3 regions of the Streptomyces sp. NPDC026377 genome follow, and region 3 is predicted to be linked to each of the others. Evidence: riboswitches for the same ligand, from Rfam matches in the RefSeq annotation. Region 3 holds a riboswitch; each other region holds the start of a gene.

Region 1 (4,181 bases), on a different contig from region 3:
GGCAAGGGCCCGCGCGGCGGCGTGGCCCGCTCGGTGAAGAAGATGCGCGGCTACCTCCTCGAACTCATCCACCGCAAGCGGGAGAACCCGGGCGAGGACCTCATCTCCGGCCTCATCCGCGCCAGCGACCACGGTGAGCACCTCACCGAGAACGAGGCCGCGGCGATGGCCTTCATCCTCCTGTTCGCCGGGTTCGAGACCACCGTGAACCTCATCGGCAACGGCATGTACGCGCTGCTGCGCGACCCCGGGCAGCGCGAGCGGCTGCAGGCCTCGCTCGCGGCCGGGGAGTCGGACCTGCTGGACACCGGCATCGAGGAACTGCTGCGCTACGACGGGCCCGTGGAGATGGCCACCTGGCGCTTCGCCACCCGCCCGCTGACGATCGGGGGCCAGGACATCGCTGCGGGCGACCCGGTGCTGGTCGTGCTGGCCGCCGCCGACCGCGACCCCGAGCGCTTCGACGACCCCGACACGCTCGACCTCGGCCGCCGCGACAACCAGCACCTCGGCTACGGCCACGGCATCCACTACTGCCTGGGCGCACCCCTGGCCAGACTGGAGGCGAGGACCGCGCTGGCCACCTTGTTGAGGCGCCTGCCTGACCTGCGCCTAGCGGCAGATCCTGCCGATTTGCGCTGGCGGGGCGGCCTGATCATGCGTGGACTGCGCACGCTTCCGGTCGCGTTCACACCCAGCGGAACTGACGGTCCGTCAAAACTGTGATGTTCGCGTTATCGCGGGTGCATCGACTTGTGACAAGCGTTCGAGTACGGCTACGTTCACCCCTCGACTCGCCAAACCAGGCTTCCCGCCCGGCTCAGCAGTCATAGACGTAGTCACACGGAAGGCCACAGCATGCGCTCCGGGAACGGACGGCACCGCCGCCCCCGCCAGGCTCCCGCACTCGTCGTCGCGGCGGGGGTGACCGGCTCGGCCCTCGCCCTTCCGCTCTTCGCGGCGAGCGGCGCCAGCGCCGCCACCGCGTCCACCTGGGACAGCGTGGCGGAGTGCGAGAGCGGCGGCGCCTGGAGCGCCGACTTCGGCAACGGACTGTACGGCGGGCTCCAGTTCTCCCAGGAGACCTGGCAGGAATACGGCGGCACGGCGTACGCCGAGCGCGCCGACCTGGCCAGCCGGGCGCAGCAGATAGCGGTCGCCGAGAAGGTGCTCGCGGCGAAGGGCCCGAAGGCCTTCACCAGCTGCTCGGGGATCTCCGGGCTCACCACGGGCGGCGGCGCCCCGTCCGTGGACCCGGGCGCCACGCCCTCGCCGTACGTCCCCTCCGAGGAGGGGGCCGCGACCCCGGACACCACGGCCACGCCGTCCGCGCCCGCCAAGAAGCCGCCGGCGTCCACCACGCCGTCCCCGTCGTCCTCGACCGCCCCCAAGTCCTCCACGACGCCCTCGGCGCCGTCCACGGGCGCGAGCGGCAAGCCGGGCTCCACCGGCACGGACGGCGCGACCGAGCCCGCCGGCACGGCCACCGGCCCCGCCACGGGGTCCGCCACCGGCGGCAAGCACCGCGGCACCCCGGACCCGGCCGAGACCGGTACCCCCGCGACCACCGAGCCGGGCAATACGGACAACGCTCATGAATCGGGGCGTCACGCCTCGCGAGGTGACGCCGAGTCACGCGAGTCGGGCGATGTGCTCGCCGCCGAGGGCGACTACACCGTCCGCCCCGGCGACAATCTGTGGGACATCTCGCGCTCGCACAAGGTCGAGGGCGGCTGGTCCGCGCTCTACAAGGCGAACAAGAAGACGATCGGCGCCGACCCGAACCTCATCCTGCCTGGCCAGAACCTTGATCTGAACCCGGCGAAGACGGACAACCCGGCCCCGGTCAAGGGGTAGTTCAGGGGCCTATGTCCACTTCTGCGCAAGTGAGACATGGGTCTCTTTCCGTCAACTGCCCTGTCCCGTCCGTCCGGTACGCGCCTTACGCCCCCGACCTGCGGAAACGGGGGTTGCGGGAGGGTCGGGAGGGGCGATTTCTCCCTGATGTGCCCCTTTGAACATCAGGGGTTGGTGTGTTTACGGTCGAAGCGCTCGTCACCACGGGCCCCTTCGACCGGGAACGCCGAATCCTGCCGCCGGTCGCGGGGAACAGTCGACGCTCTGTGCGCCGTAGGCAGGAGCGGGGGACCCAAGGTAAGCGCCGGGCCCGGCCGTTGAGGGACGTACGCCATACGGCGAGACGTACGAAGCGGCCAGGGAACGGCTTGGGGTGAAGACGCGCCACTGGGCGCGGCCGGGCCACTCACTCGCCCGAACCCGACAGCTCACCTCGCAGGCGTCGGTGAGGAGAACTCCATGCTGCTTTCCGGCAAGGGCAAGCACCGCCGCCCGTCCAAGGCCGTCCGAGTCGTCACGCTGGCCGGTGTCACCGGTGCCGCTGTCGCCGCCCCGCTGATGGCCGCCGGCTCCGCCTCCGCCGCCTCCGTCTCCACCTGGGACGCCGTCGCCCAGTGCGAGTCCGGCGGCAACTGGTCCATCAACACCGGCAACGGCTACTACGGCGGTCTGCAGTTCTCGCAGTCCTCCTGGGCCGCGGCGGGCGGCACGCAGTACGCCTCCCGCGCCGACCTGGCCAGCAAGGGCCAGCAGATCGCCACGGCCGAGCGGCTGCTCGCCATGCAGGGCCCGGGTGCCTGGTCCTGCGCCGGCGCGGGCAACCTGACCGCCGGCGGCTCGGCCGCGAACGTCGACACGTCCGGCTCCCCGGCCACGCCGAAGAAGGCCGCGCCGAAGAAGGCCGCGCCGAAGAAGGCCGCGCCCAAGGCCGCGCCCGCCCCGAAGCGCGAGTCGGCCCCCGCCTCGCGCGGCGAGTCCCGTCCGGCCCCGGTCAAGACCGGCGACGGCGAGTACCAGGTGAAGGCCGGGGACACCCTGGGGTCCATCGCCTCGGCGCACGGGGTCAAGGGCGGCTGGGAGAAGCTGTTCGAGCTGAACAAGGACGTCGTCAAGGACGCCAACCTGATCTACGTGAACCAGCAGCTCCACCTGAGCTGAGCCTCCTCCCGGCCCGGGGGTGCGGGGCCTGCGGTCCGTCTGTGGCCGAGCACACGGCCCCCACCCCCCTTCTTGGGCCGGGGGCCGGTGGCGGGTTGCCCGCGCCCCTTCCGAGCCGGGATTTCGTCCGCGGGCCGTCGCTGGCTGATCGCGCAGTTCCCCGCGCCCCTTCTCGGCCGGGGGTTCGCCTGCGGCCCGGTGGTGTGTTGCCCGCGCAGTTCCCCGCGCCCCTGTAGGTGCCCGCACCACCAGGGGCGCGGGGAACTGCGCGCCAAGCCCCAGCCGGTCCGCGGACAAAGGCGCACCTAGGCACCCGAAGGGGCGCGGGGAACTGCGCGACCAGCCCCCACCGGGCCGCAGACGAATACGCACCGCATCCCGCAGGGGACCCGCACCGCATCCCGCAGGGGACCCGCAGGGCGCGGGGGTTTGTTTTGTTCGGGAACATTTTGCCCCCCGTTTCGTCCCACGGGCCGGTCGGTCGGCTGGTGGATGCCCCGGAGCCGGTTAGGCTCAGGGGTGCCGGACCACGCGGCCCGGCGTTTTCCGCGTCACATCCCAGAAGGAGATGCTCGTGCCGTCCATCGACGTCGTCGTAGCCCGGGAAATCCTGGACTCCCGAGGCAACCCCACGGTCGAGGTCGAGGTCGGCCTCGACGACGGCAGCACCGGCCGTGCCGCCGTCCCCTCCGGCGCCTCCACGGGCGCCTTCGAGGCCATCGAACTGCGTGACGGCGACCCCAGCCGCTACCAGGGCAAGGGCGTCGAGAAGGCCGTCCTCGCCGTGATCGAGCAGATCGGCCCGGAGCTCGTCGGCTACGACGCCACCGAGCAGCGCCTGATCGACCAGGCGATGTTCGACCTGGACGCCACGGACAACAAGGGCTCGCTCGGCGCCAACGCCATCCTCGGCGTCTCGCTCGCCGTCGCCCACGCCGCCTCCGAGGCCAGCGACCTGCCGCTCTTCCGCTACCTGGGCGGCCCGAACGCGCACCTGCTGCCCGTTCCGATGATGAACATCCTCAACGGTGGGTCGCACGCCGACTCCAACGTCGACATCCAGGAGTTCATGATCGCCCCGATCGGCGCGGAGTCCTTCTCCGAGGCGCTGCGCTGGGGCACCGAGGTCTACCACACCCTCAAGGCCGTCCTGAAGCGCAAGGGCC
Region 2 (4,181 bases), on a different contig from region 3:
AACGGGGCCTACGACAACACCGGCTTCCGTTTCCGTGGGCACCAGTACACGGACGCGCGAGGGGCGTTCAAGCTCACCACGATCGTGCCGGGCCTCTACCCGGGCCGCACCCGCCACATCCATGTGAAGGCCCAGGCGCCCGGCCGGCCGGTGCTCACCACCCAGCTGTACTTCCCCGGCGAGCCGCGCAACAACACCGACTCGATCTTCGACGCCCGCCTGCTGATGACCGTACGGGACGCGGGCGGCGCGAAGGAGGCGGCGTTCGACTTCGTCCTGGACGTGGCCCAGTCGCCGTCACCGACCCCCACCCCCACCGGCCCGCCCCCCGGAACCACCTGGTCCGTCGGCACCGCCTACCGCTCGGGCGACCGCGCCGCCTATGGCGGTCGCGGGTACGTCTGCCTCCAGGCACACACCGCCCAGCCGGGCTGGGAACCCCCGAACGTCCCCGCGCTGTGGCGCGCGGAGTAAACAGTCCCCTTACCGCCTCACCGCGTTGCCGTGAATTCACGTGATGCGGCGCGAATGTTCGGCCGTCCTTGTGCGGAAAGGTGAAGGGAAGAGAAGGGAAGGGGGAAAGGCGCGGTAGTCGAAGTCAAAACGCGCCCCGTTGAGGGTGATGGCGGCAAGAAAGCTCTCCGGTCGTACCTTTCCCAGGAGTGCGTCGACTCCGTGGAGTTGGGCGTTCCGATCGCATGGGTGCGGATGGCACACTGCGATCATGACTACGGAGACGATCGACGCGGCGGCCGCGGGCGCCTGGAAACTCGGTGACCTGTCGGTCAACCGCCTGGGATTCGGCGCGATGCGCCTGACCGGGAGCGCCGCGTTCGACCTCGGCACGCCGAGCGACCGCGAGCGCTCCCTCGGCGTGCTGCGGCGCGCGGTCGAACTCGGTGTCAACCACATCGACACCGCGGCCTTTTACTTCTCCCGGCTCCGTTCCGCCAACGAGCTCATCAACCGGGCGCTCGCGCCCTACCGGGACGATCTGGTCATCGTCACCAAGGTCGGTCCGGGACGCGACGCCTCCGGCGCCTGGCTGCCCTGGGCCCGTCCGGACCAACTGCGCGGCCAGGTGGAGGAGAATCTGCGTCAGCTCGGCCGCGACCACCTCGACGTGGTCAACCTGCGCCTGAACGGGCCCGGTTCGCTCGCGGAGCACTTCGGGGCGCTGGCCGAGTTGCGCGAGGCGGGGCTCATCCGCCACCTGGGCATCTCCAACGTCGGCCCCGAGCACCTGGCGGAGGCCCAGGCGATCGCGCCCGTGGTCTGCGTGCAGAACCGGTACGGCCTGGACAGCAGGCGTACGGGCTCCGACGAGGTGCTGCGGCTCTGCGGCGCGCAGGGCATCGCGTTCGTCCCGTTCTTCGCCATCGCCGGCGAGGGGCGCGAGAGCGGCGCGGGGCAGACGGGCGCCGGGGAGAGCGAGGCGGTCCTCGCGGTCGCCCGCGCGCACCATGCGACGCCCGCGCAGATCCGCCTCGCCTGGACACTCCGGCAGGGCGAGCACGTGCTGGCCATCCCCGGCACGGGCAACCCGGACCACCTGGTGGAGAACGTGGCCGCGGGCGGGCTGCGGCTCACCGACGAGGAGGCGGCCCTGCTGGAGACGCCCGTCTGAGGCCGCCCGGGCCCGGCCAGGTCCGCCGAGGCCTGCCCAGATGTCCGATATGAACCACCGACGGCCTGTTTCGCTTTTATGTCGTCAATCTATTCATTGGGAATGATAAAGGGGCTTAGCCTTTCTTTTGGGTGCGGCCGGTGCCGGTTCTTTCTCGGTGGATGCGCCCAGGAATCCCTCCCCAAGACGCCCGAAGAAGTGAAGTGAGTCACTCCGGGTCCGTGTGGGCAGGCCGATCATGACGTCCTCATTCCCTTTCCCGGAAGGCGAGTTGGGGATACGGGAAGAAGGGAGCCCGTATCCCCGGCCCTGCTGGATCTTTCTCTCCGGTGTCGGAATGAATTCGAGCTCTTGTTTCCGTCGGGCCCATTCGATTACGGTCACGCTCAAATCCGGATGGACCGCCGAATCCTGCCGCTGTCCGGATACCTCCCACACACGAAAAGGCAGGAGCGGGGGACCCAGGTAGTCGCCGGATCCGGATGACGGAACGGCTCGGGGTGAAGCCGCGTGCAGCGCGGCCGGGCAGCTCTCGCCCGAACCCGACAGCTCACCTCGCAGGCGAAGGAGAGGAATTCGCCATGCCTGCAAAGGGTAAGCACCGCCGCCCCAAGTCCAGCACCCTCACCCGGGGCATCGCCGCCGCGGGCACGGGCGGCGCCGCGCTCATCATTCCGGTGATCGGCGCGACGAGCGCCGGGGCAGCGCCCTCGGCCGCCCCGCACGCCGGGCTCCCGAAGGCCGCGCCCGCCGTCGCCGCCAAGGGCGCGGTGTCCGCACAGCCGATCGTGGCGAAGAAGGCCCCCGCGGCGAAGGCGGCCGGGACGACCTACTCCGTCGTCGCCGGGGACACCCTCTCCAAGATCGCCCAGGACCTCGACGTGAGCGGCGGCTGGAAGAAGCTCTACCAGGACAACCGCCAGGCCATCGGTGGCAACCCGGCGCTGATCCACCCCGGCCTCCAGCTGGCGGTGGGCAAGAAGGCGAAGGCCGCGTCCGCCGACCGCCCCGCCACCCCGGCCCGGGCCGACCGTTCGGCGCGGACGGGCACGCCGCCCCAGCAGGCGACCGCCGCCGTGGCGAAGACGTACGGCGACAACCTGGACGGCTGGATCCGGCAGTCGCTGGACATCATGGCCCAGCACGGCATCCCCGGCTCCTACGACGGCATCTACCGCAATGTCATGCGCGAGTCGTCGGGCAACCCCTTCGCCATCAACAACTGGGACTCCAACGCCGTCGCCGGTACCCCCTCCAAGGGGCTCCTCCAGGTCATCGACCCCACCTTCCAGGCCTTCCATGTGCCCGGTACGTCGACGGACAGCTACGACCCCGTCGCCAACATCGTCGCCGCGTGCAACTACGCGGCGAAGACGTACGGCTCGATCGACAACGTGAACGGCCCGTACTGATCTGATCGACGCCTCTCTGCGGCCGCACGCCACCGCTGCGGACCACCTGGTCCATCTGGGACCAGATGGTCTGTTACGGTGACGTGACCAGGCTCAGGGGAGGACCGCATGCCACGCCCGACGCGCGCAGAACTCGACGCGGAGATCGTCGAGGCTGCCGCCGCGCTCTTCACCGCCCAGGGCTACCTCGGCACCTCGGTGCAGGAGATCGCGGACCGGGTCGGCTACTCCAAGACCGGGCTGCTGCACCGCTTCCCCTCCAAGGAACGGCTGCTGGCCGCGACGCTCATCGGTCCGCTGACCGAGTTCGCCGCGCTCCGGGCCACCTGGGGCGCCCTGCCGCAGGGGCCCGAGCGGCGCCTGCGCGCCTCGGCCGACCTGGTCGATCTGGCCCTGCGCCACCGCTCGCGGCTCGCCCTGCTCTTCAACTCGGGGCTGCCGCTGCTGCCCGGGGCGCTCGCCGGAGTGGAGGGCATGGGGGATCTGGGCGACCACCGCACGGAGACCCTGGCCGCCTTCGCCGACGCGGACGACCTGGTGGGCACGATCCGGGCGCAGCTGGCCGTGACCGGCCTGGTCAGCACCGTCGCCGCGCGTCAGGACATCCCGGACGAGCTGCTGCGCGCCCCGCTCCTGAGCGCCTTCCGCGCCGCGTGCGGGATCTGCGCGCACCCCGTCCCCGGCGAGGGGGCCCCGTGCTGAAGGCGCGTGCCGCGGCCGGACGGGCCCTGCGGGGATGGCGCAAGTACGCCGTCGCCGTGGTCGTGCTCGCGGGACTGGGCGTGGCCGGGGACCGTGCCGCCGCGGCCTGGACGGAACACCGTACGGCCGACGCGTTCCAGGAGGCCCAGGGGCTCCCGTCCGCACCCCAGGTGCGGGTGCACGGCTTCCCCGTACTGACCCAGCTGGCCGGGGGCACCCTCGACCGCGTCGACATCGAGGCATCGGACATACCGGCGGGCCGCGACGGCGGTCGGCTCCCCATCACCAAGCTGAACGTCGAACTCGACCACCTGCGCCGCTCCTCCGACGCCTCCGAGGCCCACGCCGCCTCCGCCAGGGCCACCGCCTTCGTCTCCTACCGGGACCTCTCCGGCGCGCTCGGCATCGACATCGGCTACAGCCGGGACAGCACCGGGGCC
Region 3 (4,181 bases):
CTCACCCTGGGCGACGCCACGCACGAGCTGGACCCGGGCGACAGCGCGCACTTCGACTCGCTCACCCCGCACCGGATCTCCGCCGTCTCACGTGGCGGGGCCGCGTTCCTGTTCGTCCACACCCTGCTCCAGAGCCCCGACCCGCATCCGCACCATCCGCACGGCTGAGAGGTACGACATGTCGCAGAACCAGGGACGGTCCGGCGTCGACACCCGGGAGACGAAGTTCCCCCGGGGTCTCGTGGTCCGGCTGTTCGCCTACTTGGTCGCGGGCCACATCTTCGCGGCCTTCCTCTACCTGCTGTTCACGGTCGGCAAATGAGCCGGCGCGTTCACCGCGCGGCGTCCTCGACCAGCCGCTCGCGCAGCCGCTCACGGGTCTCGGGGGAGAGCCCGAGGCCGTCGGAGAGGTAGCGCTCGGTGGTGCCCCAGGTCTCCTCGATCGTGTCGAAGGCGGCGTGGAGATAGTCGGCGCGGGCGTCGAAGAGCGGGTTGAGCAGCTCCACGACCTCGGTGCTCAGCCCGGCGGGGGAGCTGTCGCTGCGGTGCATCCTGTAACGGCGGTGCGGGTCGTTGGACTTGAGGTAGTCGGCCTCGATGGCGTCGCGCTCGACCCCGACCGCGAGCAGCGCCACCGCGATGGACAGACCCGCGCGGTCCTTGCCCGCCGCACAGTGCATCAGGGCCGGGACGCTGTCCTCGGCGAGCGCGTGCAGCACCCGGCTGTGCTCGGCCGTGCGCTGCCGGATGATCGTGCGGTACGAGTGCGCCATCCGGTCGGCGCCCCGCCCGTCGGAGAGCACCGACCGCAGCTGGGTGAGGTCGCCGTCGCGGACCATCTTCCAGAACTCCGCCCCGTCCGCCGGGTCCGTCAGCGGTATGTTCACGTTGCGCACCCCGGGCAGCTCCACGTCCGGGCCCTCCAGCTTCTGGTCCGCCGCGTTGCGGAAGTCGAAGATGGTGTGCAGGCCGAGCGTGGCGAGGAAGGCCGCGTCCTGCGCGGTCGCGTGGGCGAGGTGGCCGCTGCGGAAGAGCCGTCCGTACCGCAGCCGCCGGCCGTCCACGGTCGGCAGTCCCCCCACGTCACGGAAGTTGCGGACGCCGGACAGCTCGGGCTCGGTCGAAGGGATCTGCGGAGTCTGCTGGGTCACGTTGGCTCCTGATGGGGGTCGAAAGAAAGATCACGCCGCCTCGGTCCCGACGATACGACATGGGTTCCCGGGGCAATCATCTCGACCGCTTGACCGGAATGCGACCCCTTCGCATCCATTGCCCTGCGCGATGTCCCGCCCCGCTGCCGGTGCCACTGCTCGCGCCGGTGCGTATATGCCTATGGATGCGAGTAAACCGGGCAGATCGGGGCGATGGCGAGGGAGAGGGGCGAACGGGGTGAAGGCGGAGGAAGGGATGCGGAACTTTCGTCCTTATTGGGCGATTTGGTGGCTCCTGTCCATCTCCCGCTCGGGAAGGGCGGGTTACCCGTGAGCAGCGTCATATCCGTGACGTTCCGTGGTGGCGGTGCCGGAGGAATTACCCCGTCCGGCCAAGCCTGTTGGGAATGACGGTCCACGCAGGGTGACCGCAATTCCCGCGTGCATTCCCGGCCGGGAATGCCGAAAGGGAATCGGCACTTGTCGTGGCCCGCACGGCTCGCTTACGGTCACCGCAATCCGAGTGGACCGCCGAATCCTGCCACCGCTCGGAATCCGCACCCATCCACGTGTGGCAGGAGCGGGGGACCCAGGTAAGCGCCGTCCGGAATTCCGGCACGGCTCGGGGTGAAGCCGGAGCACCGTGACGCGGTGCCCGGCCGGGCAGCTCCAGCCCGAACCCGACAGCTCACCTCGCAGGCGCCGGAGAGGAATCCGCCATGCCCGCGAAGGGTAAGCACCGCCGTCCCAAGTCCAGCCCGATATCCCGGGGCATGGTCGCCGCCGGTACGGGTGGCGCCGCACTCGCCATCCCCCTGCTCGGCGCCACCGGCGCGCACGCCGCGGTGCAGACCGCCGCCCCCGCCACCGCGCCCCAGCAGGCCGCCCGCACCACCGCGACCGCCGCAGCCGCCGCGCCCCAGGCCGCCCCCACCACGTACAAGGTCAAGAGCGGCGACTGCCTCTCGCGGATCGCCGAGGAGCACCGGCTCGGCAGCTGGCAGCGGCTCTACCGGGACAACCGCGAGGTCGTCGGCTCCGACCCGTCGCTGATCCGCCCGGGCATGAAGCTGGTTCTGGGCGCCAAGGCCAAGACCGGCGCGCCGCACGGCTCCGGCACGGCGAGCACGCACGCGTCCGGCGAGAAGACGTCTTCCCCCGCGCCCCGCACCCCCGCGCCGCGCACCCAGGCGCCGTCCTCGCCCGCCCCCGCCACGAACACCTCCACCAGCGCGGACCAGGGCTCCTCCACCGGCTTCCGCGCGCCGCTCGACAGCGTGAGCATCGGCACCCCGTACCGCATGGCCGGGTCCATGTGGTCCAGCGGCTACCACACGGGCGTCGACTTCGCGGCCGAGACCGGCACCACGGTCAGGGCCGTCGGCGCGGGCACGGTCGTCTCGGCCGGCTGGGGCGGCGCCTACGGCAACCAGGTCGTGATCCGGCACGCCGACGGCATGTACTCCCAGTACGCCCACCTCTCGCAGCTCTCCGTCTCGGCCGGGCAGAGCGTGACCGCGGGCCGGCAGCTCGGACTCTCCGGCGCCACCGGCAACGTCACCGGCCCGCATCTGCACTTCGAGATCCGCACCACGCCCGACTACGGCTCGGACGTCGACCCGATCGCCTACCTCAGGCAGCGGGGCGCGAGCCTCTGACGGCCCGACCGGGGCCCGGGCCGGGCCCGGTCGGACCGGATTCTGTCCGGCGGGCCGGAGGTATTCGGCGTATTCCCGCTGAGGGAAACTGACCGGGTGGTCTATATCACCTACCGTCAACCCCCCCTTACGGTCGCGTAGGTCACACCGGTAAGGGAAAGATATGGTCCCGTGGCAGACGATTCGAGATCATTCAACAGCGGTACGTTCGGGTCGTACACGGCGATCGGCGACAGCTTCACGGAAGGCGTCGGCGACCCCGGCCCGGACGGGGCGTTCGTCGGCTGGGCGGACAGGTTCGCCGTGCTACTGGCAGACCAGCGACCGGAGGGGGCCTTTCGCTACGCCAATCTCGCGGTCCGCGGCAGGCTCCTCGACCAGATCGTCGAGGAGCAGGTGCCGCGGGCCAAGGAGCTCGCGCCCGACCTCGTGACCTTCTGCGCGGGGGGCAACGACATCATCCGGCCGGGCAGCGACCCGGACGACGTGGCCGAGCGCTTCGAGCGCGCCGTCGCGGACCTGAAGAGCACGATCCCGACGGTGATGGTGACCACCGGGTTCGACACGCGCGGGGTGCCGGTCTTCAAGCATCTGCGCGGCAAGGTGGCGACCTACACCGCGCATGTGCGCTCCATCGCGGACCGCTACGGGTGCCCGGTGCTCGACCTGTGGTCGCTGAGGTCCGTGCAGGACAGGCGGGCGTGGGACGGCGACCGGCTGCACCTGTCGCCCGAGGGTCACACCCGGGTCGCGCTGCGAGCCGCCCAGGTGCTCGGGCTCGCGGTGCCGGCCGACCCGGACCAGCCGTGGCCCCCGCAGCCGCCGCGCGGCACCCTGGAGGTGCGGCGCGACGACATCCAGTGGGCGCGCGAGCACCTGGCGCCGTGGATCGGACGACGGCTGCGGGGCGAGAGCTCGGGCGACCATGTGGAGCCCAAGCGTCCCGACCTGCTGCCTCTCTGACGGGTCATCAGCCCCGCTGCCCCTCCGGGGGCCGGGGGCGTCACTGGCGGAACGCCCCGAGTGCGGCGCCCACGGCTCAGCCGTGCAGCAGCTTCCGCTCCGTCTCCGGGTCCAGTCCGACCCGGGGGCGGTCCGGCCGCTGCGGCGCCTCGCCGCCGAGCGACCCGAGCCACGCCCAGGTGTCGGCGACCGTCTCCTCGACGGGGCGGCAGCTCAGCCCCGCGAGCACGGCCTTCCACACGTTCGAGCCGTGCATCGTGTCGTGCAGCTCACCCGGCGGAATCCACACCGGCAGATGGTTCCACGGCTCCACCCCGGCGGCCAGGATCGGCTCCGGGTCCGTCCAGCGCAGCTCCGCACCGCCGCCGGTGACCCGCGCACACGCGTCGAGCAGCGCGCCCATGGTGGT

The links. Region 3 has a riboswitch for cyclic di-AMP ahead of ACZ4MU_RS24005 (LysM peptidoglycan-binding domain-containing M23 family metallopeptidase). Riboswitches for the same ligand answer to the same signal wherever they lie in the genome.
Region 1: it holds a riboswitch for cyclic di-AMP, as region 3 does, so the genes downstream of both, ACZ4MU_RS00390 (transglycosylase family protein) here and ACZ4MU_RS24005 (LysM peptidoglycan-binding domain-containing M23 family metallopeptidase) in region 3, are expected to answer to the same signal.
Region 2: it holds a riboswitch for cyclic di-AMP, as region 3 does, so the genes downstream of both, ACZ4MU_RS28325 (transglycosylase SLT domain-containing protein) here and ACZ4MU_RS24005 (LysM peptidoglycan-binding domain-containing M23 family metallopeptidase) in region 3, are expected to answer to the same signal.

What each region holds. Positions count from the first base shown of each region.
Region 1 covers NZ_JBVHPV010000001.1:91,496-95,676, reverse strand. Annotated here, with positions in the region: gene ACZ4MU_RS00400 (cytochrome P450 family protein) at 1-726, shown strand, start outside; gene ACZ4MU_RS00395 (transglycosylase family protein) at 859-1,857, shown strand; cyclic di-AMP (ydaO/yuaA leader) riboswitch at 2,117-2,314, shown strand; gene ACZ4MU_RS00390 (transglycosylase family protein) at 2,317-3,015, shown strand; gene eno (phosphopyruvate hydratase) at 3,590-4,181, shown strand, end outside.
Region 2 covers NZ_JBVHPV010000017.1:25,874-30,054, forward strand. Annotated here, with positions in the region: gene ACZ4MU_RS28315 (dioxygenase family protein) at 1-474, shown strand, start outside; gene ACZ4MU_RS28320 (oxidoreductase) at 725-1,627, shown strand; cyclic di-AMP (ydaO/yuaA leader) riboswitch at 2,020-2,204, shown strand; gene ACZ4MU_RS28325 (transglycosylase SLT domain-containing protein) at 2,209-3,039, shown strand; gene ACZ4MU_RS28330 (TetR/AcrR family transcriptional regulator) at 3,148-3,741, shown strand; gene ACZ4MU_RS28335 (LmeA family phospholipid-binding protein) at 3,735-4,181, shown strand, end outside.
Region 3 covers NZ_JBVHPV010000012.1:93,358-97,538, reverse strand. Annotated here, with positions in the region: gene ACZ4MU_RS24020 (helix-turn-helix domain-containing protein) at 1-168, shown strand, start outside; gene ACZ4MU_RS24015 (DUF6126 family protein) at 179-322, shown strand; gene ACZ4MU_RS24010 (tyrosine-protein phosphatase) at 333-1,151, opposite strand; cyclic di-AMP (ydaO/yuaA leader) riboswitch at 1,700-1,866, shown strand; gene ACZ4MU_RS24005 (LysM peptidoglycan-binding domain-containing M23 family metallopeptidase) at 1,871-2,809, shown strand; gene ACZ4MU_RS24000 (SGNH/GDSL hydrolase family protein) at 2,981-3,772, shown strand; gene ACZ4MU_RS23995 (NAD-dependent epimerase/dehydratase family protein) at 3,849-4,181, opposite strand, start outside.